Regions from separate parts of the Streptomyces sp. NPDC002845 genome, predicted to be linked through region 2. Evidence: riboswitches for the same ligand, from Rfam matches in the RefSeq annotation. Region 2 holds a riboswitch; each other region holds the start of a gene.
The links. Region 2 has a riboswitch for cobalamin ahead of ACWD3C_RS20450 (prenyltransferase/squalene oxidase repeat-containing protein). Riboswitches for the same ligand answer to the same signal wherever they lie in the genome.
Positions count from the first base shown of each region.

Region 1: linked by a shared signal. The riboswitch ahead of ACWD3C_RS07700 (cobalamin biosynthesis protein) and the one ahead of ACWD3C_RS20450 (prenyltransferase/squalene oxidase repeat-containing protein) in region 2 are both predicted to bind cobalamin.
Region 3: linked by a shared signal. The riboswitch ahead of ACWD3C_RS10025 (CbtB domain-containing protein) and the one ahead of ACWD3C_RS20450 (prenyltransferase/squalene oxidase repeat-containing protein) in region 2 are both predicted to bind cobalamin.

Region 1 is NZ_JBSFUU010000008.1:27,930-35,173, reverse strand. Features, by position in the region: gene cobN (cobaltochelatase subunit CobN) at 1-657, opposite strand, end outside; gene ACWD3C_RS07705 (cobyric acid synthase) at 654-2,186, opposite strand; gene ACWD3C_RS07700 (cobalamin biosynthesis protein) at 2,183-3,178, opposite strand; cobalamin riboswitch at 3,337-3,475, opposite strand; gene ACWD3C_RS07695 (DUF397 domain-containing protein) at 3,791-3,997, shown strand; gene ACWD3C_RS07690 (hypothetical protein) at 4,269-4,697, opposite strand; gene ACWD3C_RS07685 (helix-turn-helix domain-containing protein) at 4,818-5,675, opposite strand; gene ACWD3C_RS07680 (hypothetical protein) at 5,920-6,141, opposite strand; gene ACWD3C_RS07675 (anion permease) at 6,162-7,244, opposite strand, start outside.
Region 2 is NZ_JBSFUU010000026.1:58,233-65,476, reverse strand. Features, by position in the region: gene ACWD3C_RS20475 (glycosyltransferase family 4 protein) at 1-509, opposite strand, end outside; gene ACWD3C_RS20470 (TetR family transcriptional regulator) at 730-1,374, shown strand; gene ACWD3C_RS20465 (ferredoxin) at 1,712-1,948, opposite strand; gene ACWD3C_RS20460 (aldehyde dehydrogenase) at 1,948-3,405, opposite strand; gene ACWD3C_RS20455 (MBL fold metallo-hydrolase) at 3,586-4,611, shown strand; cobalamin riboswitch at 4,769-4,911, shown strand; gene ACWD3C_RS20450 (prenyltransferase/squalene oxidase repeat-containing protein) at 5,041-6,348, shown strand; gene ACWD3C_RS20445 (SCO2322 family protein) at 6,345-7,028, shown strand.
Region 3 is NZ_JBSFUU010000011.1:8,795-16,038, reverse strand. Features, by position in the region: gene ACWD3C_RS10035 (acyl-CoA dehydrogenase family protein) at 1-967, opposite strand, end outside; gene ACWD3C_RS10030 (CbtA family protein) at 1,103-1,870, opposite strand; gene ACWD3C_RS10025 (CbtB domain-containing protein) at 1,896-2,120, opposite strand; cobalamin riboswitch at 2,156-2,296, opposite strand; gene ACWD3C_RS10020 (histidine phosphatase family protein) at 2,460-3,053, shown strand; partial or broken gene ACWD3C_RS10015 (UvrD-helicase domain-containing protein) at 3,533-4,399, shown strand; gene ACWD3C_RS10010 (amidohydrolase family protein) at 4,354-4,956, shown strand; gene ACWD3C_RS10005 (alpha/beta fold hydrolase) at 5,069-5,941, opposite strand; gene ACWD3C_RS10000 (TetR family transcriptional regulator) at 6,370-6,972, shown strand; gene ACWD3C_RS09995 (alpha/beta fold hydrolase) at 6,992-7,135, shown strand.

The DNA of each region.
Region 1 (7,244 bases), on a different contig from region 2:
GCCGCCGGCGGCGAGGACGGTGGCGACCAGGGCGTCGGCCTTCGACAGCAGCTGATACAACTCGGCGTCCGCTCCCCGCAGCGAACCGCAGTACACCGGAAGGGCATTGGCGCCCCGTGCCTCGATCGCGTCGCACAGGGTGTCCACGAAGGCGGTGTTGCCGCTCAGCTCGTGGGCGCGGTAGAAGAGCACGCCCACGGTCGGCCGGCCTTCGACGAAGGCACGCTCACCGTGCACCCCGTACTCCGGCATCTTCTGCGGCTCGACGAAACCCTCGCCCGTGAGCAGCACGGTGTCGGACAGGAACCGGGCCAGCTCGGTGAGGTTGGCCGGTCCGCCCTCGACGAGGTACCGCAGCGCCTCCGCCACGACCCCGGCGGGCACGGACGACTCGGCCATCAACTCCGCGTCCGGCACGGCCTCGCCGCCGAGCAGCACGGTCGGGATGCCGGAGGCCTTGAGCGCGGCCAGCCCGTCCTCCCAGGCCCGTTTGCCGCCGAGGAGTCGTACGACGGCGATGTCCGCGCCCTCGATCAGCCCCGGCAGTTCCTCGGCGACATCGACGCGGGTCGGATTGCCGATCCGGTACGCCGCCTCGGAGGCCCTGGCCGCCAGCAGATCCGTGTCGGCGGTCGACAACAACAACACTGTGCTCATGCGGGCGCTCCCGGTGGAATGAAAGGCAGTCCTGACGGCACGCCCGACTCGATGAGCCGCCAGAGCGCGTCCGTGTTCGCGTGTTCCTCGATCAGGTCGCCGAGCCGGTCGAGCTGCTCCTCGCGCAGCGCGGCGAACGACGTGTCGGCGGCCGGTACGAAGCGGCGCCCCGCGGCGGCGGCCACCTCGCGCAGAAAGGCCCGCCGGAAGCCGTCCGACTCCAGCGAGCCGTGCCAGTGCGTCCCCCAGACCGCACCGACCCGGCAGCCGTCCAGGCTGTGTCCATCGTCATCAGAGATGAACGTGTCCCCGCCTGCGACTTCGGCGACCCCGTGGTGGATCTCGTACCCCTCGACGTGCTCGCCGAGCGCCTCGCCGACGGGTCGCGTGAGCGTCTTCTCCCGCGCGAACCGCACCCGTACGGGGAGGACGCCGAGCCCGTCGACATGACCTGCCCGCGACTCGACCTCGTCCTCGATGTGCTCGCCGAGGATCTGGTAGCCGCCGCAGATGCCCAGCACGGGCCGCCCCTCGGCGGCACGCCGCTCCAGAGCGTCGGCGAGCCCGCGCTCGCGCAGCCACTCCAACGCCTTCACCGTCCCCCGGGTGCCGGGGACGACGGCGAGGTCCGCGTCGGCCAGTTCCTCCGGCCGGTCCACGAACCGCACCACGACGCCCGGTTCGGCGGCCAGCGCGTCGACGTCGGTGAAGTTGGACATGAGGGGGATGGCGCAGACGGCGACGCGCAGTACGTCCTCGCCGACGGGCGGAGCGACGACGGACTCCCGCACGGTCCCCCGCAAAGAGACCCGGAGCCCGTCCTCTTCGTCGATGCCGAGCCCGTGCCGGAAGGGGAGGACGCCGTACGTACGCCGTCCGGTGAGGCCGTGCAGCATGTGGAGCCCCGGCTCCAGCAGGGAAACGTCCCCCCGGAACTTGTTGACGAGGAACCCGGCGACGAGTTCCTGGTCCTCGGGCGACAGCAGGGCGACCGTGCCGAAGAACGAGGCGAAGACGCCCCCGCGATCGATGTCACCCACCACGAGCACAGGAAGCCGGGCGTTCCGGGCGATGCCCATGTTGACGATGTCGGTCCGCCGCAGATTGATCTCGGCAGGACTGCCGGCCCCCTCACAGATCACCGCGTCATACGTGCCCCGCAACTCGGCGAGGCACTCCAGCACGGTTCCGAGGAGCTTCTCCTGGCGCCCGCCGTGGTAGCCGCGCGCACTGAGTTCCCCCACCGGCTTGCCCATGAGTACGACCTGACTGGTCCGGTCGCTTCCCGGCTTGAGCAGCACGGGGTTCATCAGCGCGGTCGGTTCGACACGGCACGCCTGGGCCTGCATGGCCTGCGCCCGACCGATCTCGGCGCCCTCGCGTGTCACGAACGAATTGAGGGACATGTTCTGCGCCTTGAAGGGCGCGACCTTGACCCCCTGCCGCACCAGCCACCGGCAGATCCCGGCGGTGACGACGCTCTTCCCGGCGTCGGAGGTGGTGCCTGCGACGAGCAGTCCGCCGCTCATGACGTCCGTCCTCTCCTGAGCAGTCGCGTCCTGAGCAGTGGCGTCCTGAGCAGTCGCGCGGCGGTGCGGTTGAGCGGTCGCGCCCCGGCGCACACGCCGAGCGCGAGCCACCCCACGCGCCGTGAGAGCCGTACGGTCCGCTCGATGTCCCCCACGGCCACGGCGCGCCCCTCGCCGTTGAGTACCGGCCGGTGCTCGACACGCCCCCCGTACGAGAGCGTCCCGCCCAGCCGCACGCCGAGCGCCCCGGCGTACGAGGCCTCCACGGGCCCGGCGTTGGGGCTCGGGTGCGCGGCGGCGTCGGCACGCCAGGCACGTACGGCCCCGCGTGGCTGGCTTCCGGCCACGGCGGCGAGCGCGGCGGTCAGCCGGGCCCCCGGCCACCCGGCCACGTCGTCGAGCCGGGCGGAGGCCCACCCGTACCGCCTGTAGCGGGCCGACTTGTGCCCGACCATGGCGTCCAGGGTGTTGACGGCCCGGAACCCGAGAAGCCCGGGCACTCCGCCCACGGCCCCCCACACCAGGGCCCCCACCACCGCGTCCGACGTGTTCTCGGCGACGGACTCCACGACGGCCCGGGCGATCCCGTCGGCGTCGAGCGCCTGCGGGTCCCGCCCGCACAGGTGCGGCAGCCGCGCCCGGGCGCCTTCGACGTCTCCGGCTTCCAGTGCCTGCCCAATGGCCCGAGCCTCTCGCCCGAGCGAAGTCCCCCCGACAACCGCCCAGGTGGCGGCGGCGGTCAGCGCGACGGAAGCGGTACGGGACGGACGTACGACGGCAGCGGCGACGGCCCCGAGCGCCACGACCCCACCGGCGCACACGGCGGTGTGCAGCGCGCCCCACCCGCGGTGGTCCCGCCACAGCACCCGCTCCACGGCGCCCGCGGCCCGCCCGAACGCGGCGACCGGATGCCCGCGGCGGGGGTCGCCCAGGAGAAGGTCACCGAGAAGTCCGGCGGCGGCGCCGTACGCGAAAACGCGATCGGCACGCATGACTTCAGCCGATCGCTACGGCGGGAAGGTCGCGCGTACCGCGTCGCGTACCGGGTGTACGGAGCCTCGTACCGCTACGGAGCCTCGTACTGTTCGGGAGCCTCAACGGGCAGCCGCTCATGGCGTTATGTCCTCACTCAGGGTGTCCGCGCCCTGGTTCGACGAGACCGGCGGCGAGAGTTCCTGGCTCCCGGGGCTCGGCACCCCGGTGACAGTGGCGGGACCGCGCCGGATTCACACCGGCTTCCTCTCCTGCCGCCGTACTGGCCCCGGCAGTCCACCACGGGGTTGGAAGACCCGTCAACTTGCCGTTGACCTGCGGCGCTGTGCTGTGCTGAGGCCCACACCGCTGAAATGTCGTCAGCCGGCCGAATCGGCGGTTTCTGTGCTCTTTCCCGGCCCGGAAGCTGGGAAGACTGGAGGGAACGGCAGTACGAACACTGAAAGCGCCGGCGAGCGGCATTGGGTGATTCGTGGCGGGGAGACGAACCTGGTGTGGCCGAGCCTCCGCAGCCTCGGGTACGCCCGGGCGGTGGCTGGACGCGGCGCTTGGGGACGTCACGGTGAGGACGCCGGGCCGGTGCGCTGACTTGTGGGACGAAGGAGTTCGGTGTGGTCGGCAGGGAGTCTTCGGGGCGAGTGTGGGTCAGGAGCAGTCACTCCGGTGACCAGGGCGAATGTGTGGAAGTGGCCGCTGAGGAGGGGCTCGTGCTGATACGTGACTCGAACCGGAGCAAGGACACGGTGCTCGTCTTCCGCCAGGCGTCGTGGTGTGGTTTTCTGGCGGAGCTTGTGAACCCGGGAGCGGGCGGCTCGTGACGATCCGCCCGGGGGGCGGGAGGTAGGCACATGGGAGATCGGGCCAGGGAAACAGCTTCGGCGCACACGGGGAAAACCGGCGCGCGAGGGACGTGGGTTGCGGCAGCCGCTCCGCTGGCGCTCTTCTGTTCGGTGGTGGGAGTGCTCTCCGTCGGGGCGGGTGCCCTGGCGGCGCTCCTGGTGCCGGGAGGGGCGGCGCGCGGTCTCGTCTGGCTGGTGGTGACCGTGCTGATCGCCGTCGGCGCCGGCGTGTGGTGGGGGCTCACCCCCGTCACCGAGCGGCTCCGGGTTCTGAACCGGGCTCTGTCGGGGGTTCAGCCCCGGAGGTCACAGCACCACTGACGGTGGTGGTCTGCGTACCTCCGGAGCGGTGGCGCAGCGCCCTGCCCAGCACCGTGCCGATCGCGGTGACGAGGGCCGCGCCGACCGCACCGATCACCGCCGTGGTGAGCGGGGTCGCGGCCCCGAAGGGAACGCCGGGGGCGACCCGGGCGGCCACGGAGACGCCGAACAGCAGGACGCTGCCGCATGTCGTGCCCAGCAGCAGCCGGACCGACAGCAGGCGTATCTCCCCGGCCACCCGGGCGCTCTCGACCTCGATGAGGGCCTCCGCCCACTCGGGCCGCTGTATGGCGTGCGCCTTGAGGGCGTGGTCGTTGAGCGCGGCGGGCTCGTCCTGGTCCGTCGTCTCGGGAGGCACTGCCGGTGGTTCGCCCGTCGGAACGGTGGGGGCCGTGCGTATTTCCCGCCACCACGCTCGTAATCCGAAGACCGCCATGAGGCCTCCCCCCGTTCTCCGCCCGGGCCACTCGTCCCGGGGTCAGCTGTTGTCCAGACTCTCCCTGATCGCGTCGAGCGTCTCGATCAACTGCTCGTCGCGGTACGCGATGGCGCTGATGTCCTCGAAGCACTCCTGGTAGCGCGCAGTGAGGCCCAGGTCGTCACGGTTCGACAGGCCCCCTGTGGGGCCCTCCATGTACAGCAGGTCGTCCTCGTCCTTGAACCCGAGCAGGATGAACGACGTAGCGGTGGCGTAGTGCGCCCCGGCGGAGAAGGGCAGCAGCTGGATGGTCATGCGGGGGTGTTCCGCCATGGTCTTGATGTGGTCCAGCTGGCGTCGCATCACCGCCGCGCCGCCGATCTCACGCCGGACGGACGCCTCGTCCAGAACGATGTTCACCTCGGGGCCGCTCTCGCCGTCGAAGAACCGCTCCTGTCGCGTGCTGCGCAGCTCCACCTGCTGGCGCATCCGGGACTCGGGCGCCCGGGCCGAGAGCAGTGCGGTGGCGTAGTCCTCGGTCTGCAGGAGACCGGGGAGGACGATCGGGTTGTACATACGGATGGTGCTCGCGGCGCCTTCGTAGCCCAGGTACTGGGCGTACGCGGGGGAGACCAGCTCGCTGTACGGCGCCCACCAGGACTGGCCCTTGGAGCCCCGGGCCGCCTCCTCCAGCTCCGTGACCAGACCGGCGTCCGTGACCTCGTAGATCTGGAGCAGCGCCCGTAGGTCCGTGACGCCGAGGCTGACCGTTCCCGCCTCGATCCTGATCAATTTGGAAAGTGACCATTCCAGGCGTTTCGCGGCGTCCCGCTGGGTCAGTCCAGTCTGTTCACGGGCCTTGCGCAGCTCGATTCGGAGCCTGCGTCGATTCAGGCTCGGATCGATGTCCCTGGCCATGGTGCTCCCTGCCACATGTCGTCCTTGACTCGTCAGGCCGCCACTGGCGAACAGTAACTTCCCATTAGATTAGGTTAGTTGGCCGTCAGCGGCTAGCCGTCGTCAGTATGACATGTGTCGTTGCGATGAGGTCGCAGTGACGTTATGAAAACAAATAAAACCCCCGTAAGCATCACAAAGTGCCTACGGGGATTGATTCTGAAGTTGTGAGTGGGGCCTCAGGAGATCAGCGAGATTTCCGGTCTCAGGCCACGATCAGAAAAATTCCGTACGCCACGGCCGCCGCACACAGCGCAAAGCACGCGTACGCCCCTGTCGTCGCCAGCGCCACTGAGCCGCCCCGGGTTGACGCCTCCTCCCGCTTGGAGAGGCCGACGATCCCCAGGGTGAAGAGGCCGACGAGGGCCACGGTGACCACGAGGCTGACGCCGAAGACGGAGCCGAGGGCTTCCCAGTCGATGTGCATGGTGGTGATTCCTTAGCGGGTCAGGCCACGGGGGACGGGTTCGCCGGAGCGTCGGCGGAAGCCGCGGGGGCCGGGATGGCGGCTGCGAGGTCCTCGGAGCCGGCGCCGGTCGGGGGCGGGGTGACGGCGGCCATGGCCGTGGTCACCACTCCGGCGGGCGCCCCGGTCTCGTCGGGTCCGTTGACGTTGGTGTGGTCCACCACCGTGCGGCGGGAGAGCACCCAGATCGCGGCGCTGGACGCGACGAGGAAGACGGCGACGAGGCCGGTGCCCCAGCTGCCGAAGGAGGTGATCCACTCGGCGAGCGCGGCGACGAGCGCGGCGGCCGGCAGGGTCAGCCCCCAGGCGACGAACATCCGGGTGGCGGTGGACCAGCGGACCACGCCTCCCTTGCGGCCGAGGCCCGCGCCCATCACGGCACCGGAGACCGAGTGCGTGGTGGAGAGGGAGAAGCCCAGGTGGGAGGAGGCCAGGATGACCGTGGCGGCGCTGGTCTGGGCGGCGAAGCCCTGCTGCGGCTGGAGGTCGGTCAGGCCCTTGCCCATGGTGCGGATGATGCGCCAGCCGCCCAGGTAGGTGCCGAGCGCGATGGCCAGACCGGCGGAGAGGATGACCCAGACCGGCGGGTCGGAGTCGGGGGCGAGGGCGCCACCGGTGACCAGGGCCAGGGTGATGACGCCCATCGTCTTCTGGGCGTCGTTCGTGCCGTGGGCCAGCGAGACCAGGCCGGCGGAGGCGATCTGACCGGCGCGGTAGCCCTTGGAGGCGGCCTTCTCGTCGGCGTGCCTGCCGAGCCTGTACGTCAGCCGTGCGCCGATCATCGCGGCGATACCGGCGACCAGCGGGGCCGCGACGGCGGGGATCAGCACCTTGGTCACGAGGACGTCGCCGTGCACCGCGCCGATACCGGCCGAGGCGACGGCGGCGCCGATCAGGCCGCCCATCAGGGCGTGCGAGGAGCTGGAGGGGAGGCCCACGAGCCAGGTCATGAGGTTCCAGAGGATGGCGCCGACGAGCGCCGCGAAGATCACTTCTGGTCGGATGCCGGTCTCGTCGACGAGCCCCTTGGAGATCGTGTTGGCGACCTCGATGGAGAGGAACGC
Region 2 (7,244 bases):
CCCAACAGGCCGTATCCGAGCGTCTGGTTGTCGTGTACGACGTCGAACTCGCCGCGTCTGGCGCGCAGTCGGCGGCGGGCGCGCAGTGAGAAGGTCAGCGGCTCGGGGAAGCCGCCGGTCCACATCGTGGCGACTTCGAGGGCGTCGATCCAGTCGCGGTACTCGTCCCGCTTGGGGGTGCGAAAGGGGTCGGGCTGGCGGTACAGGTCGAGGCTGGGCAGTTCGGTGAGGGAGAGCCGTCCGGGGTCTGCGTCCTCGTTCCCGCTCCCGCTCCGGTTCGCTCCCCCGCCCTCGATCTCGATCTCGTCGAGTACGGGGTACGGCTGGGCTCCGATGACCTCGACCCGGTGGCCGAGGCGGGCGAGTTCGCGGGAGAGGTGGCGTACGTACACACCCTGGCCGCCGCAGAACGGGTTTCCCTTGTACGTGAGGAGCGCGATGCGGAGCGGTCGCTCGCCGTCGGCGGCACGGTCCCCGGGGGACCCCGCCTGACTGGCCTCAGCGGTCACTCTGGGCCCCCTTCTCCCTGCACTTTCCCGCGACATTACGCCGGGACGCTAATCTAGAACAAGTTTCAGACTTGATCGTTCAAGAGGCTCTGAATCTACCGGCAGGTAGGGCCGCTGTGAGCGATGAATCAGGTGATTCACGCCACGACGGGCGCGACCCCGCCGGGCCTGCCATGCTGTCTGATCGCACGCCCTCACCGACCGTCACGGAACAGGACCCATGCCTGCGGAAGCCAAGGTGGAAGCCAGTAGCGCGCGAGCCGGGGCGCAGCCCGTCTCCCCGCCCCTCACCGAGCGGCAGGAGGCACGCCGGCGCCGGATACTGCACGCGAGCGCGCAGTTGGCGAGCCGGGGCGGTTTCGACGCGGTGCAGATGCGGGAGGTCGCGGAGTCCTCCCAGGTCGCGCTGGGCACCCTCTACCGCTACTTCCCCTCCAAGGTCCACCTCCTGGTCGCCACCATGCAGGACCAGCTGGAGCACATGCACGGCACGCTCCGCAAGAAGCCGCCGACGGGCGACACGGCCGCCGAGCGCGTCGCGGAGACCCTGATGCGCGCCTTCCGCGCCCTCCAGCGCGAGCCGCACCTCGCCGACGCCATGGTGCGCGCCCTCACCTTCGCCGACCGCAGCGTCAGCCCGGAGGTCGACCAGGTCTCCCGCCAGACGACGGTGATCATCCTGGACGCGATGGGCCTGGAGAATCCGACGCCGGAGCAGTTGTCGGCGGTTCGCGTCATCGAGCACACCTGGCACTCGGCGCTGATCACCTGGCTGTCGGGCCGCGCCTCGATCGCCCAGGTGAAGATCGACATCGAGACGGTGTGCCGTCTGATCGATCTGACGAGCCCCACGGAATCGGCCTGACAAGCCCCGCGGACACGCAAAACCCCCCACGGCCACACAGTGGGGGCCCAGGCACGCAATGGACCCCGGACACGCAATGGACCTACGAGACGGGTTCCCTTCGCCGGTATTAACCGGATCAGGTGGCTAGGGGTCGCCTTCCAGTCTTTGGACCTCTCGGCCCTCCGACCTTCCGGCCTCTCAGCCCGACCGTCGACGTCGGCACCGGCGGAGGCCGTCACCTCTCGCCAGAGTCGGCTACTCCGGTCGAACTCCCTCACTCGTCCCGTAGGCCTATATCTAGGATAGGACTTTTGTCCGGATATGTAACCCCTCGGGCGATGATTTTCCGAGCTCTCTACTCCTCCTCGGGCGGAAACACCGGCTCCCCGCTCCCCAGCAGTGTGATCACGATCGCCTCCACCGGACACCCTTCCGCCGCCCCCAGGATCTTCTCGTTGGCGTCGGTCTCGGGATCGACGGGATGGGACTGCATGGCGGAGTCGAGGCGGAAGGCGTCCGGGACGTGGTGGACGCACTGGGCGGAGCCGATGCAGATGGAGCGGTCGACCTCCACGTGCCAGCGGTCGCCCATCAGCCCTCCCAGCCGGCCGGCAGATGGATCATCTTGTGCTCCAGGTACTCGCCGTACCCCTCGGGCCCGAACTCCCGCCCCAGCCCGGAGTTCTTGTAGCCGCCGAAGGGGCCGAACATGTCGAGGCTGAAGGTGTTGACGGAGTAGGTGCCGGTACGGACCTGCCGTGCGACCTCGATCCCGCGCTCGACATCCGCCGTCCACACGCTGCCGCTCAGACCGTAGTCGGAGTCGTTCGCGATCCTGACCGCCTCCGGCTCGTCGCCGTACGGGAGCAGGCAGATCACCGGGCCGAAGATCTCTTCGCGGGCGATGCGCATGGAGTTGTCGACGTCGCCGAAGAGGGTCGGTTCGACGTACCAGCCGCGGTCCATGCCCGGCGGGCGTCCGCCGCCGGTGAGGATTTTGGCGCCCTCCTCCTGTCCGATGCGGATGTAGTCGAGGCTGCGCTGCCGCTGGCGCCGGGCCACCAGCGGGCCGAGCTGGGTCGCCGGGTCGAGCGGGTCGCCGACGACGAGCGCGTTCGCGGCGGCGGCGAAGGCCTCGGCGAACTCGTCGTAGCGGGTGCGCGGCACGAGGATGCGGGTCTGGGCCACGCAGGCCTGGCCGTTGATCATCCAGGCGAAGGGCGCGATCCCGTTGACCGCGGTCTCCGCGTCCGCGTCCGGCAGGATCACCGCGGCCGACTTGCCGCCCAGTTCGAGGGTGACCCGGGTGAGGTTGCGCGAACAGACCTCCATGACCCGCTTGCCCGCGGCGACCGAGCCGGTGAAGGAGACCTTGTCGACGCCCGGGTGGGCCACCAGGTACTCGCTGACCTCACGGTCCGCGGGCAGGATCGACAGGACGCCCTCGGGCAGGCCGGCCTCGGCTGCGATCTCCGCCAGCAGGTAGGCGTCCAGCGGGGTCTCGGGCGACACCTTCAGGATCGCCGGGCACCCCGCGAGCAGCGCCGGGGCCAGCTTGGCGGCGGCGGTGAACTGCGGCACGTTCCAGGGGACGACGGCCGCGACCACCCCGACGGGCTCGCGGCGCACGAGGATCGGGCCGAGCACTCCGGCGCGCCGCTCCTCGTACGTGAAGGCCTTCGCCGTGGTGATCGCCGCGTCCCACACCATCATCGCGGCGAGGGCCTGCACCATGACGCCGGAGGTGTACGGGGTGCCGTTCTCGCAGCTGATGACGCGGGCGATCTCCTCGTGGCGCACGGCGAAGGCGTCCTTGATGCGGGTGACCACCTCGACGCGCTCATCGAGCGACATCCTCGGCCAGGGCCCCTCGTCGAACGCCTTCCGCGCGGCGGCGACGGCCCGGTCCACATCCGCCGTCGAGGCGTGCGGCACACGCCCGATGACCTCTTCCGTGTGCGGCGAGATCACCTCGATGACGTCCGTTCCGAGGGGGTCGGTCAACTCCCCGCCGATGAACAACTGTCCGTGTTCCACGAGCTCGGTCATGGCCGACTGCCTCCCCGGAGCCTGTCTCTGACGATCCATCAGACATCGAAACTGATACCAGTTCTACTCAGAGGAGTCCACGGAACGCACACCACTCTCTCGGAGCCGGGACAGGTGACTCGGGCTCCCATCGAAACTCGTTCTAGTTATAGTGACCGGAACGCGGCGATTGGGGAGTCCATGACGCAGGTGTACGACCACGGCGGCGGCGTACGGTCCATCGAGGTCCCCATCCCGGACAACCCTCTCGGCCACACCCTCGTGTACGTCGTGGACACCGACCGCGGCCCGGTCCTGGTCGACACCGGCTGGGACGACCCGGACTCCTGGGACACCCTCGCCGCGGGACTGACGGCGTGTGGCGCCTCGGCCGCCGAGGTGCACGGAGTCGTGATCACCCATCACCACCCCGACCACCACGGCCTGTCGGGACGCGTCCGCGAGGCGTCCGGGGCATGGGTCGCGATGCACGCGGCGGACACCGCGATCGTCCGGCGCACCCGCCGGACCCGCCCGGGGCGCTGGTTCGCGTACATGGCGGACAAGCTCACCGCCGCCGGCGCCCCCGAGGAGCACGTGGCGCCCCTGCGCTCCGCCCACCGCCCCGCCTTGCCCGGCCTCTCCCCCGCCCTGCCCGACCGCGAGATCGTCCCCGGCGAACTCCTCGACATCCCGGGCCGCCGCCTCCGCGCGATCTGGACCCCGGGCCACACCCCCGGCCACGTCTGCCTCCACCTGGAGGAGGACCACCCCTCCCGACTCCCCGGCCACGGACGCCTGTTCTCCGGCGACCACCTGCTCCCCGAGATCACCCCGCACATCGGCCTGTACGAAGACCCGGACGACGCGACCGTCACCGACCCCCTCGGCGACTATCTCGACTCACTGGAGCGCATCGGCCGACTCGGCCCCGCCGAGGTACTCCCCGCCCACCAGCACGCGTTCACCGACGCGACCGCCCGCGTAGGGGAGCTGCTCACCCACCACGAGGACCGCCTCACCGGCCTGCTGACACTCCTCGCCGAGCCCCTCACCCCCTGGCAGCTCGCCGTACGCATGCAGTGGAACCGCCCCTGGGACCAGATCCCCTACGGATCGAGGAACATCGCCGTCTCGGAGGCCGAGGCCCATCTCCGGCGACTGGTGAAGCTGGGGCGGGCGGAGGCGGTGACGGGGAGCGAGCCGGTGGCGTACGTGGCGGTGTAAGCGGCTTGGACGGTGGTGTAAGCGACTCAGGTGGTGCGGCGGTGGCGTGATCCCCGTCAGGCATGATCCCCGTCATCGGCGCGATCCCCATCATCGGCGCGATCCCCGTCATCGGCGTGAGCCGGAACCCGCCGCCACCCACAGGTGGCCCTCAGCCGTTTCCGTTTCCCTACGGGCCGGTACAGTGGCCAGGTCGTCATCACCCGTACGGGGGGAAGCCGGTGCAAATCCGGCGCTGACCCGCAACCGTGAGCCGTCCGCCAGGCCGGCGAGCCGGACTGCCCCGTACGGATCGTGACCGGCTCGCGTCACCGGCTGCCCGTCGGGGACGGGCACCGTCGAGGCATACGGAGCCGAGCCGCCCGGCTGTGCCGTGCTGCCCGGTTCCGCGCAGGGAACCGGACAACAGGGGAAAGGCAGCCGCCGATCATGAATGTTCGCCGCAGCACCGCGGTACCGGCCGGAATGGCCGCACTCGCCGCGGTGGCCGTCATCACCGCGATCGGCGCGATCGGCGTCGGTTCCGCACCGGCCGCCCGGGCCGCCACGTCCGCCGGAGCCGACACGTCGGCCGCCACGTCCGCCTGGGCCGAGGATGCCTCGCCCTCCCCCTCCCAGGCGATCCCCACGGGGCTGTACGGCTCCACCGACCCGACGTACGACGGGGTGTGGCGGCAGTCGCTCACCCTGCTCGCGCTGGACACCGCGGGTGTGAAGCCCGCCGCCGAGGCGGTGGACTGGCTGGTCGGGCAGCAGTGCGCGAGCGGGGCGTTCGCGGCCTACCGGGCCGACGCCACTGCCAAGTGCGACGCCAAGACGCCGGTCGACACCAACAGCACCGCTGCCGCCGTCCAGGCCCTCGCCGCGCTCGGCGGGCACGACGGCGAGGTCGGCCAGGCAGCGCGCTGGCTGAAGGACGTACAGAACAAGAACGGCGGCTGGGGTTACACACCGGGTGACCCGAGCGACGCGAACTCCACATCCGTCGTGATCGGCGCCTTCGTGGCCTCCGGCGACGAGCCCGAGGAGCAGAGGAAGGGCGACTACTCCCCGTACGAGACACTGCGCGCCTTCTCCGTCCCCTGCGGCGACGACGGCGGCGGTGCCTTCGCCTACCAGCCCGACAAGAACGGCACGTTGACCGCGAACGCCGATGCCACGGCGGCCGCGGTGCTCGGCAGCCTCGGCAAGGGTTTCGTGGCGGAGGCCGGTGAGGCCCGTACGGCAGCCGAGTGCGTCGGCGGCGACGCCTTCTCCTCCGAGGACGCGGCCCACAACGGCGCCGTGTATCTGGCCAAGGCCCTCGCCGAGGACGGCCACCTCAAGGACCCCGGCGACAAGGAGCAGCCCGACTACGGCAACACCGTCGACGCGGTCGTCGCCCTCGCCGCCGCCGGCCAGGAGGGCAGCACCGACAAGCCCCTCGCCTGGCTGGAGAAGAACGCGGGCCCCTGGGCAGCGCAGTCCGGCCCCGCCGCGTACGCCCAGCTCATCCTCGCCGCCCACGCCACCGGCACCGACCCGCGCGACTTCGGCGGTGCCGACCTCGTGGAGCAGCTCGACGCCACCGGCCCGGCGTCCGACGTGTCCGACCACTCCGCCGTACCCACTGAGCCGCAGGCCGGGGAGGACGAGGACTCCGGCGTCAGCGTGTGGTGGGTCATCGGCGTCGGTCTGGTCGGCGGCATCGGTGTCGGTTTCCTGATCAGCGGCCGCAACAAGAAGCGGCAGCCGTGAACCGGCGGCGTACGTCCATCCTGGTCCTGTCGTCCGTTTCGTCCGTTCTCCTGGCCGTCCTCGGGAGCTCGGGCCAGGCCCAGGCCGCCGGCTACCGCTACTGGTCCTTCTGGGAGCGCGACGGCTCGGCATGGACGTACGCCACCCAGGGCCCGTCGACGACCCGCCCCGCCGACGGCGACGTCCAGGGCTTCCGCTTCGCCGTCAGCGAGGACTCCGCCGACGCGGCCCGGCCGCGCGGTACGGCCGACTTCGACACCGTCTGCGCGACGACGCCCGCGCGGGCGGACACCAAGCGGGTGGCCCTGGTCATCGACTTCGGTACGGCCGCCGACGCCCCGTCCGGCGAGACGCCCCCGTCCCCGCGCACGGCCTGCGCCCGCGTACCCGAGGACGCGACCACCGCCGACGCCCTCGCCGCCGTCGCGGGGCCCCTGCGCTACGACGCCAACGCCCTGCTCTGCGCCATCGCGGGCTACCCGGAGAAGGGGTGCGGCGAGCAGATCTCGGAGAGCGACAGCAACAGCAGCGGCGACGGTGGCAGAGACGGCGACTCCGGCTCCGGCTCCGGCTCCGGCTCCGGCGAACAGGGGCCGTCCGTCGGCCTGTTCGTGGGCGCGGGTGCCGTGGCCCTGCTGGGTGCGGCGGCCGTATGGCAGGCGCGGCGCCGCGCGAGGTGAGAGCCTGTGTCCTATCCCCGGTCGGATCAGCGCACGTCGTCATGGGGTTTCCCGCGCGAGCGCAGCCGAGAGTGGGGGAGCGTGCGATCGCAAGGCGCCGGAAGGTCCTCGATGGGGGTGCCCCCGCGCGAGCCGAGCGAAGCCGGTTCGAGCGTGAGGGAGGAGCCACGTGGGCGTTTCGGCAACGCGGCTGGGGGTCCCCCCCCCACGCCCTTA
Region 3 (7,244 bases), on a different contig from region 2:
AGCCATACACCTTGACGGCGGAGGCGTCCTGGGGGGTGAGGGTGCCCTCCTGGACGGCGTTCACCATCTGCCAGTTGAGGAGTTTCATCGCGTCGAGCCGGGTGTGGATCTGGGCCAGGCGGCGGCGCACCCAGGGCAGGTCGACGACGCGGCGGCCGTCGGCGAGCTTGGTCTCCATGGCCCAGCGCTGGACCTCGTGCAGGGAGCGGATGGCCATGGTGCCGTGGGCGGCGAGGGTGACGCGTTCGTGGTTGAGCTGGTTGGTGATCAGCCGCCAGCCCCTGTTCTCCTCGCCGACGCGGTGGGAGACGGGGACGCGGACGTTCTCGTAGTAGCTGGCCGTCGTGTCGTGGCCCGCGAGGGTGTTGATGAGGGTGCAGGAGTAGCCGGGGTCGGAGGTCGGGACCAGCAGCATGGTGATGCCTTTGTGGGGCGGGGCGTCCGGGTCGGTGCGGACGGCCAGCCAGACCCAGTCCGCCGTGTCGCCGTTGGTCGTCCAGATCTTCTGCCCGTTGATGACGTACTCGTCGCCCTCCCTGACCGCCCGCGTCTTCAGCGAGGCCAGGTCCGTGCCCGCGTCGGGCTCGCTGTAGCCGATCGCGAAGTCGATCTCGCCGGAGAGGATCTTCGGCAGGAACGACGCCTTCTGCTCCTCGGTGCCGTACCGCATGATCGTCGGGCCGACCGTGTTGAGCGCCATCAGCGGCAGCGGGACGCCGGCCTGGGCGGCCTCGTCGAAGAAGATGAACTGTTCCATGGCGGTCAGTCCGCGCCCGCCGTACTCCTTCGGCCAGCCCACGCCCAGCCAGCCGTCCGTGCCGAGGCGGCGGATCGTGTCGCGGTAGAACCGCTTCTGCGCGGCCGGTCCGGCGTGCCGCGTGTGGGCGCCCGCCGGGACCAACTCGGCGAAGTAGGCGCGCAGTTCGGTGCGCAGCCGCTGCTGCTCGGGCGTGTATTCGAGATGCACGGCGCCTCCTGGCTCCCCACGGCCGGACCTGACGGCGCACACCGTAGAACGTGTTCCAGAAATTGGGAACACGTGCGGGACACATGGCTAAGGCTCCCCGGAAGTCCGGGGAGCCTTAGCCATGTGGTCGATCGCTCAGCGAGTGGCGGGAGTTGCCTGTGCGGCGCTTCCCTTCTCCCGGGCGGCTGCCGGGCGCGGAGCCAGGAGCCGTTCCGCCAGGTGCCCGAAGACCAGGCCGTACGCGGTCCAGAGGGTCACCTGGATCGCGAGGGCGGACAGCCTGTACTGCCAGAGCAGCGTGGCGGGGAAGCCCTCGGGGGCCTCGTCGTAGGACGGCAGGAAGGCATACGCCAGGCCTACGGCGAGGACGAAGAAGGCGCCCGCGGCGACGGTGGCGTTCCAGTTGCCCAGGCGGGGCGCGAGGCGCTTGCCCAGGATCACGGTGCCGACGGCCAGGAGCACGCCGAGCACGATCATCAGGAAGTACAGCACGGTGCGCTGGTCGAGGGCGTCGGGGCTGCCGACGGCGGGCGGGTTGGGCGGGTACTTGAGGAAGGGGACGACATAGACCGCGACCAGCCCCGCCACCGCCAGGAGCAGCGCGCTCGCGCGCGGCCCGAAGAGGCCGATCCGGCCGAGCGCGAAGCAGTACGCGAGAGCGGCGATGCCGCCGAACGCGACGCCGTAGACCAGGACGCCGGTGCTCAGACCGGTGGTGGACTGCAGGGTGCGGCTGAAGGGTTCCTCGCCGCCGTGCTCATGGGCGTGGGCCTCCTCGAAGGCGATGGCCTCGTCGACCCGCGGCTCGCCCAGGAAGTAGGCGACGACCAGGGCGAGAAGGCCTGCGGCGAGGCCCGCGAGCATGCCGCGGACCAGGAGGTTTCTGACCGTTGTGGAGTTCATGCGCGGTTACGGTTCCTCGTCGCCGTCAGTGGCAGGGGAAGCCGAGCAGGTGGCGGGCGTCGTGCACCCACTCGTGGACGCCCTCCCCGGACAGCAGCGAGGTGGCGCCCTGTTCGGCGCCGACGAAGTAGAGCAGGACCAGCATCAGGATGCCGAAGAAGACCGCCCAGGGGACGATCGCGCCGACCGGCAGCTTTGCCGGTACGGCGGTGGGGGTTGCGGCCGACGATGCGACGGCGGACTGCGCCATGGCAGGACCTCCTGGGGAACTCGCGTCCCGTCTCGGTGGTGCACAGGACGACGGCCACGGGTCTGACTTGCTCAGCCCCTGTCGCCCCTGGCGGGCGCGGTACGGGCTGGGCTTACAGTGGCGCGACCGTGCCGGATTCCCACCGGCTTCCGTCGACCGTCATCGATATCGACGCGAACGTACCGCGAAGCGGGGTTCCGGCCAAGGGCGCATGGGCGGCGCACCGTGCGCCGGTGACCTGGTCACGCGGCCGTTTCCAGGTCGCCTTATGGTCATGTCCCGGACAGGGCAAGGGTGTTGAGTACGAGCCGAGGACGAGTCGAGTACGAGAGTGGGCGGATGACGAGCCGAGTGATGTTGATCTCACCCGCACTGAACAAGGCCCTCCGCGAGGCCCGTTTCGACGACGGGTGCCCGCTGGACGCCGCCGGCCTTCGGTCGGCCCACGCGGCCGCGGGCACGGTCCCGGCCGCCGACCGGGCGTGGGTCTCCCCCAGCGTGCGCTGCCGCGAGACGGCCGACGCGCTCGGGCTCGACGCCGTTTCGGTGCCCTCACTCGCCGGTCTGGACGTCGGCCGCTGGCGCGGCGCGGACCTGGCGGAGGTCAGCGGCAGGGAGCCGGAGGCGATGGTCCGGTGGCTGTCCGAACCCGACTCCGCCCCGCACGGCGGCGAGTCGGTCCGCGCGCTGTGCGACCGGGTCGCACGCTGGCTCGACACGGCCGCCCAGGTCGGCGGCCGCACCGTCGCCGTGGTCGAGCCCGAGGTCGTACGGGCCGTGCTGGTACGCGTGCTGGGCGCGCCGGAGTCCGCCTTCTGGCGCGTCGACGTACCCCCGCTGACCGCCACGGAACTCAGCGGCCGGGCCGCCCGCTGGAACGTACGGGCAGGACGGCCGCTCGGGGAGACGGGCGCCTCCACTGACCCCGCGTGAGCCGGCCGCCCTCGACGAGGGCAAGCTCCTCCGTCCGGCGCGCGGGTCTGCGTGGTGAGGCGCGGTCAGCCGGGCGGGCGAGACCCACGCCCACTCGGCCTCGGCCGACCGGACGGCCCTGGTTGCCGACCTCGACCGACGCGCCGACCGCGCTCTTCGCCCGACGGACCTGCCCCGTCGGGCGACCAGGCAGCCCTGGTCCCACTGAACGGCCCCCTCCCGCCTCAACCTGACCGATGACGCCGACCTCAACCGCCGGGCGGGCCGCCGAACCATCCGGCTGACGGTCGCTCGGTGCACGTGGCGGCCTCGCCGGGGCAACCCGGACCGGTCCGCCGAGCGAACGCACCCCGGCTGCCCACGCGCGGGAAGGCGGCGGCCAACCGGGGCCGGTCCCGATCTCCACTGCCCCGGGGACTCTCCGCACCAAACTGCCGTACGATCCCGCACCACCGAACGGGCCCCTGGAACACCCGAGCTTCCTCTTCCTCGACGAAGCACAGGACACCAACCCCGTCCTGGAACAGGTCTTCGCCGCTCAACGTGCCCACACCCAGCTGGTCATGGTCGGCGACTCCGCACAGGCGATCTACGGCTGGCGCGGAGCCCGGGACATCATGACAGGCTTCGAAGCCACCCACCTCACCCTGACTCGATCCTTCCGCTTCGGCCCCCTCCTTGCCGAACAAGCCAACCGGTGGCTCGCGTTCACCGACGCGCCCATCCGACTGACAGGCACCGAGGCGATCCCGACGAAGGTCGGTCTCGTCGCCTCCCCGGACGCGGTGCTGTGCCGCACCAACATCGGGGCCATGACCGAGGTCATGCGACTGCTGGCCGCCGGCCACCGCGTCGCGCTGACGCGGGGAGGGCATACGCTCGTCGCGCTGGCGCTGGCTGCACGGGACCTCAAAGACGGCCGTCGCACCGCCCACCCAGAACTCGTTCTTTTTGCCTCCTGGGGTGAGCTGCAGGAGTACGCGGATCACGATCCGGCCGGCCGCGATCTGCAGCCTTTCGTAGAACTTGTCGACCAGCACGGACCCGAGGCCATCATCACCGCGGTCCACGCACTGACCGACGAGGACAAGGCCGACGTCACGGTCTCCACGGCCCACAAGGCCAAAGGCCGGGAATGGCCCACGGTCAAGATCGCCGATGACTTCCCCCCGCCCCCGGACAGCGATCAACACGACGACCGTGGTCGCCCGATCCCAGAACCCGTGAGTGAAACGGACGCCCGCCTCGCCTACGTCGCCGTGACACGCGCCCGCAGTCGGCTCGATCTCGGTGGTCTTTCGTGGATCGACCTCATTCCAGCCGCCTCGGACGGAGTGGTTCAGTGAGCGGAGGTGACCGGCGGGGCGGTAGCTTCGTCCGTGGGGAGTGCGGGGTATCGAGTTTCCTGTGCGAGGGTCTCGGGGAGCACGGCGACGACGGCGATGCCGTGGGCGCTTCCCGTGAACATGCCTCGGCACGGACAACTCCTACCTGCTCCAGGCCCTCGGCAAGGTGCCGGGGCCCCCTCCGCGGCGTGGCCGTCATAGACCCCGGACGTCGGGGGGAAGAGCTCGACCGGCTCCTGGAGACGGGTGCGTGCGGGATCCGCCTCAACCTGATCAGCGGCCCGGTGCCCCCGCTGGAAGATCGGCTCTGGCAGCGAGTGGTGCACGAACTCGCCGCCCCTGGACTCCACTTGGAAGTCCAGGCACAGCAACGCCAGTGGGAGGAGCTGGAACCCTGGCTGCTCGGCTGGCCCGGCGCGGTGGTTGTCGATCACCGGGGGCTGCCGGCGGCCTTGTCTCTGTCCTACCCCGGATCCGCTGCGCTCTCCCGCCTGCTGGCCGGACAGCACGTGTGGGCGAAGGCGGCCGTGCCTTGTCGTGCACTCAGGCACGGCTGAGCAGGGGGGGCCGCCTTCCACGGCCAGGGCCGGCGAACGGTGACGGCCGAGCTGACGTTTCCGAGGGCGTTGTGCGAGCGTGAAGGTGCGGGCAGCGCGGCTTGGCTCGGGCTCAGGACCCAAGGAACTCGAGTGCCCTTGCCACGAATTCATCGTGGTACTGGAAGATCCCCCCGTGTCCGGCATCCGGGTAGAGGGGCACGAGTTCGCTCCTGGGCAGGCGGGCGGCCAGGTCGAGTGTGTTGTGGCTGGGCACCATGCGGTCGTTCTCGCCGTTTGCCACGAGCACCGGTTGGCGAATCTCCGACAGGTCCGACGGCGCCTGACGGCCCCATTGTCTGATGGCCTTCAGCTGGGCTCGGAACGCCGGCAATGAGATGTCCTTGTCGCGGTGGTGCGTGCGCTCCTTCAGCCGTTCCAGCAAGGCCCGTCCCGCCCGCCGACCGCCCTCGGTTTCGGTGAAGAAGAGGGAGAGCTTGGGATCCTGGCGGGTCAGGGCGCCCTTGAGCGTGGCCTGGAGGGTGAGCGCCGGGACCTTGTCGATGCCGGGGCCACCGGCGGGGCCTGTGCCCGCCAGGATGACCTTGCGGATGAGGTGAGGTTCTTGTTCCGCGATGACCTGTGCGATGAAGCCGCCCATCGACAGGCCGAGCAGATCGACCTGGTCGAACCCGAGGGCTCGGATGAACAGCACCGCGTCGCGGGCCATCGCCTCGATCGTGTCCGGCGTGGAGCCGCTCGATCCGCCCACCCCGCGGTTGTCGAAGGCGATGACCCGGCGTCGTGCGGCGAGTCCGTCGACGACGCGTGGGTCCCAGTTGTCCAGGACCCCGGCCAGGTGAATCAGGAGGATCAGCGGTACGCCGTCCTCAGGGCCGAGTTCCCGGTAGGCGAAGTCCTCGCCGCGGACGGACACGGAGCGGGTCAGCGCGTTCTGGTACGACGACGAGGGCGAGGAGGACGGTGAATTCCGCGGTGTGTTCATGTGCAGGTCCTTCTGTAGCGGGTTTCAAGGACGGAGTTCTCTTCGCCGGCGCCCGATGCGCTGCACCGGTGCTGTCGACCAGGTCGCACAGTGGCGGGTGCCGACCCATGTCGGCCGGCTCGTTCTGATCACCCGGCATCCGCCTCGCCGAGCACTGAGGCGGCGCTGATCGAGGGTCATTGAATTACATTCACAATACTGTGCACGGAGACGATGGATCGCCAGCGAGCCCTCGCAGTCGACCGCACTCCACGACGCGCAATGAACACCCCCGAGCGAGGGGGGGGGCAGCGCCACCCAGCACGGCGCCTCACCGCCGAACGGGTAGCCACTGGGGCCTTGAATCCATTGAAGTACGATCGAAATACAATATGGCGAGGGCGCCCGCCAAGAGCAAGCAGCCCCTCCGACGAGCAAAGGAGCGCGCGGTGCGCTACGGGAAAGAGCACAAGCAGGCGACCCGGCAGCGGATCATCGAGGCGGCCGGACGTCGGTTCAAACGGGACGGCATCGACGGCTCGGGCATCTCAACCCTCATGACGGACGCGGGGCTGACCAACGGCGCCTTCTACGCCCATTTCACGTCGAAAGACGACCTTGTGGCCACCGCGGTCGCCGACCAATTGCAGGCGCAGAACGCGACCATCGTCGCGCAGGCGGCACCCGGTCGCGCAGGACTTGAGCAGATCGTGCGCTGGTACCTGTCCGCCCGGCATCGCGACAGCTCCGACGACGGCTGCCCCTCCGCCGCCCTGCTCGACGAAATCCGGCGCTGCACAGACCCGACCAAGCAGGCTTACACCGACGGCGTACTGATGGTCATCGACGGCATCGCCGCCCGCCTGGCACCCGACGATCCCCTCTCGGTCCGCACCAAGGCGCTCGGCGCCTACGCCATGATGGCCGGGACACTCCAGCTCTCCCGAGCCCTCACCGACCGGCAGCTTGCCGACGAACTGCTCGAACAGGGCATCCACAACGCCTTCGCCCTGCTGGGCGTGGAGTATGGGCACTCCAGCCCCGCGATGTGACACACCCGCACCCCCTTGGATGGTTCCGACCCAGAACTCGGTCGACCTGGCGCGGCGAGTGCCGAACGGCGAGTTGGTCCTCTACCCCGACGCCGGCCATGGCGGCATCTTCCAGTTCCACGGGCAGTTCGTGGAGACGGCTCTCAAGTTCCTCGAGCGGTAAAAGGTGTGCGGTGCGGTCGTAGTCTGGGCCGAGGGTGGTGCCTCAGGGTCGTGGCGCCCTTTGGGTGAGCGGCTCGAGGCACCCGTTCACTGACGCGACCTCGCCTTCC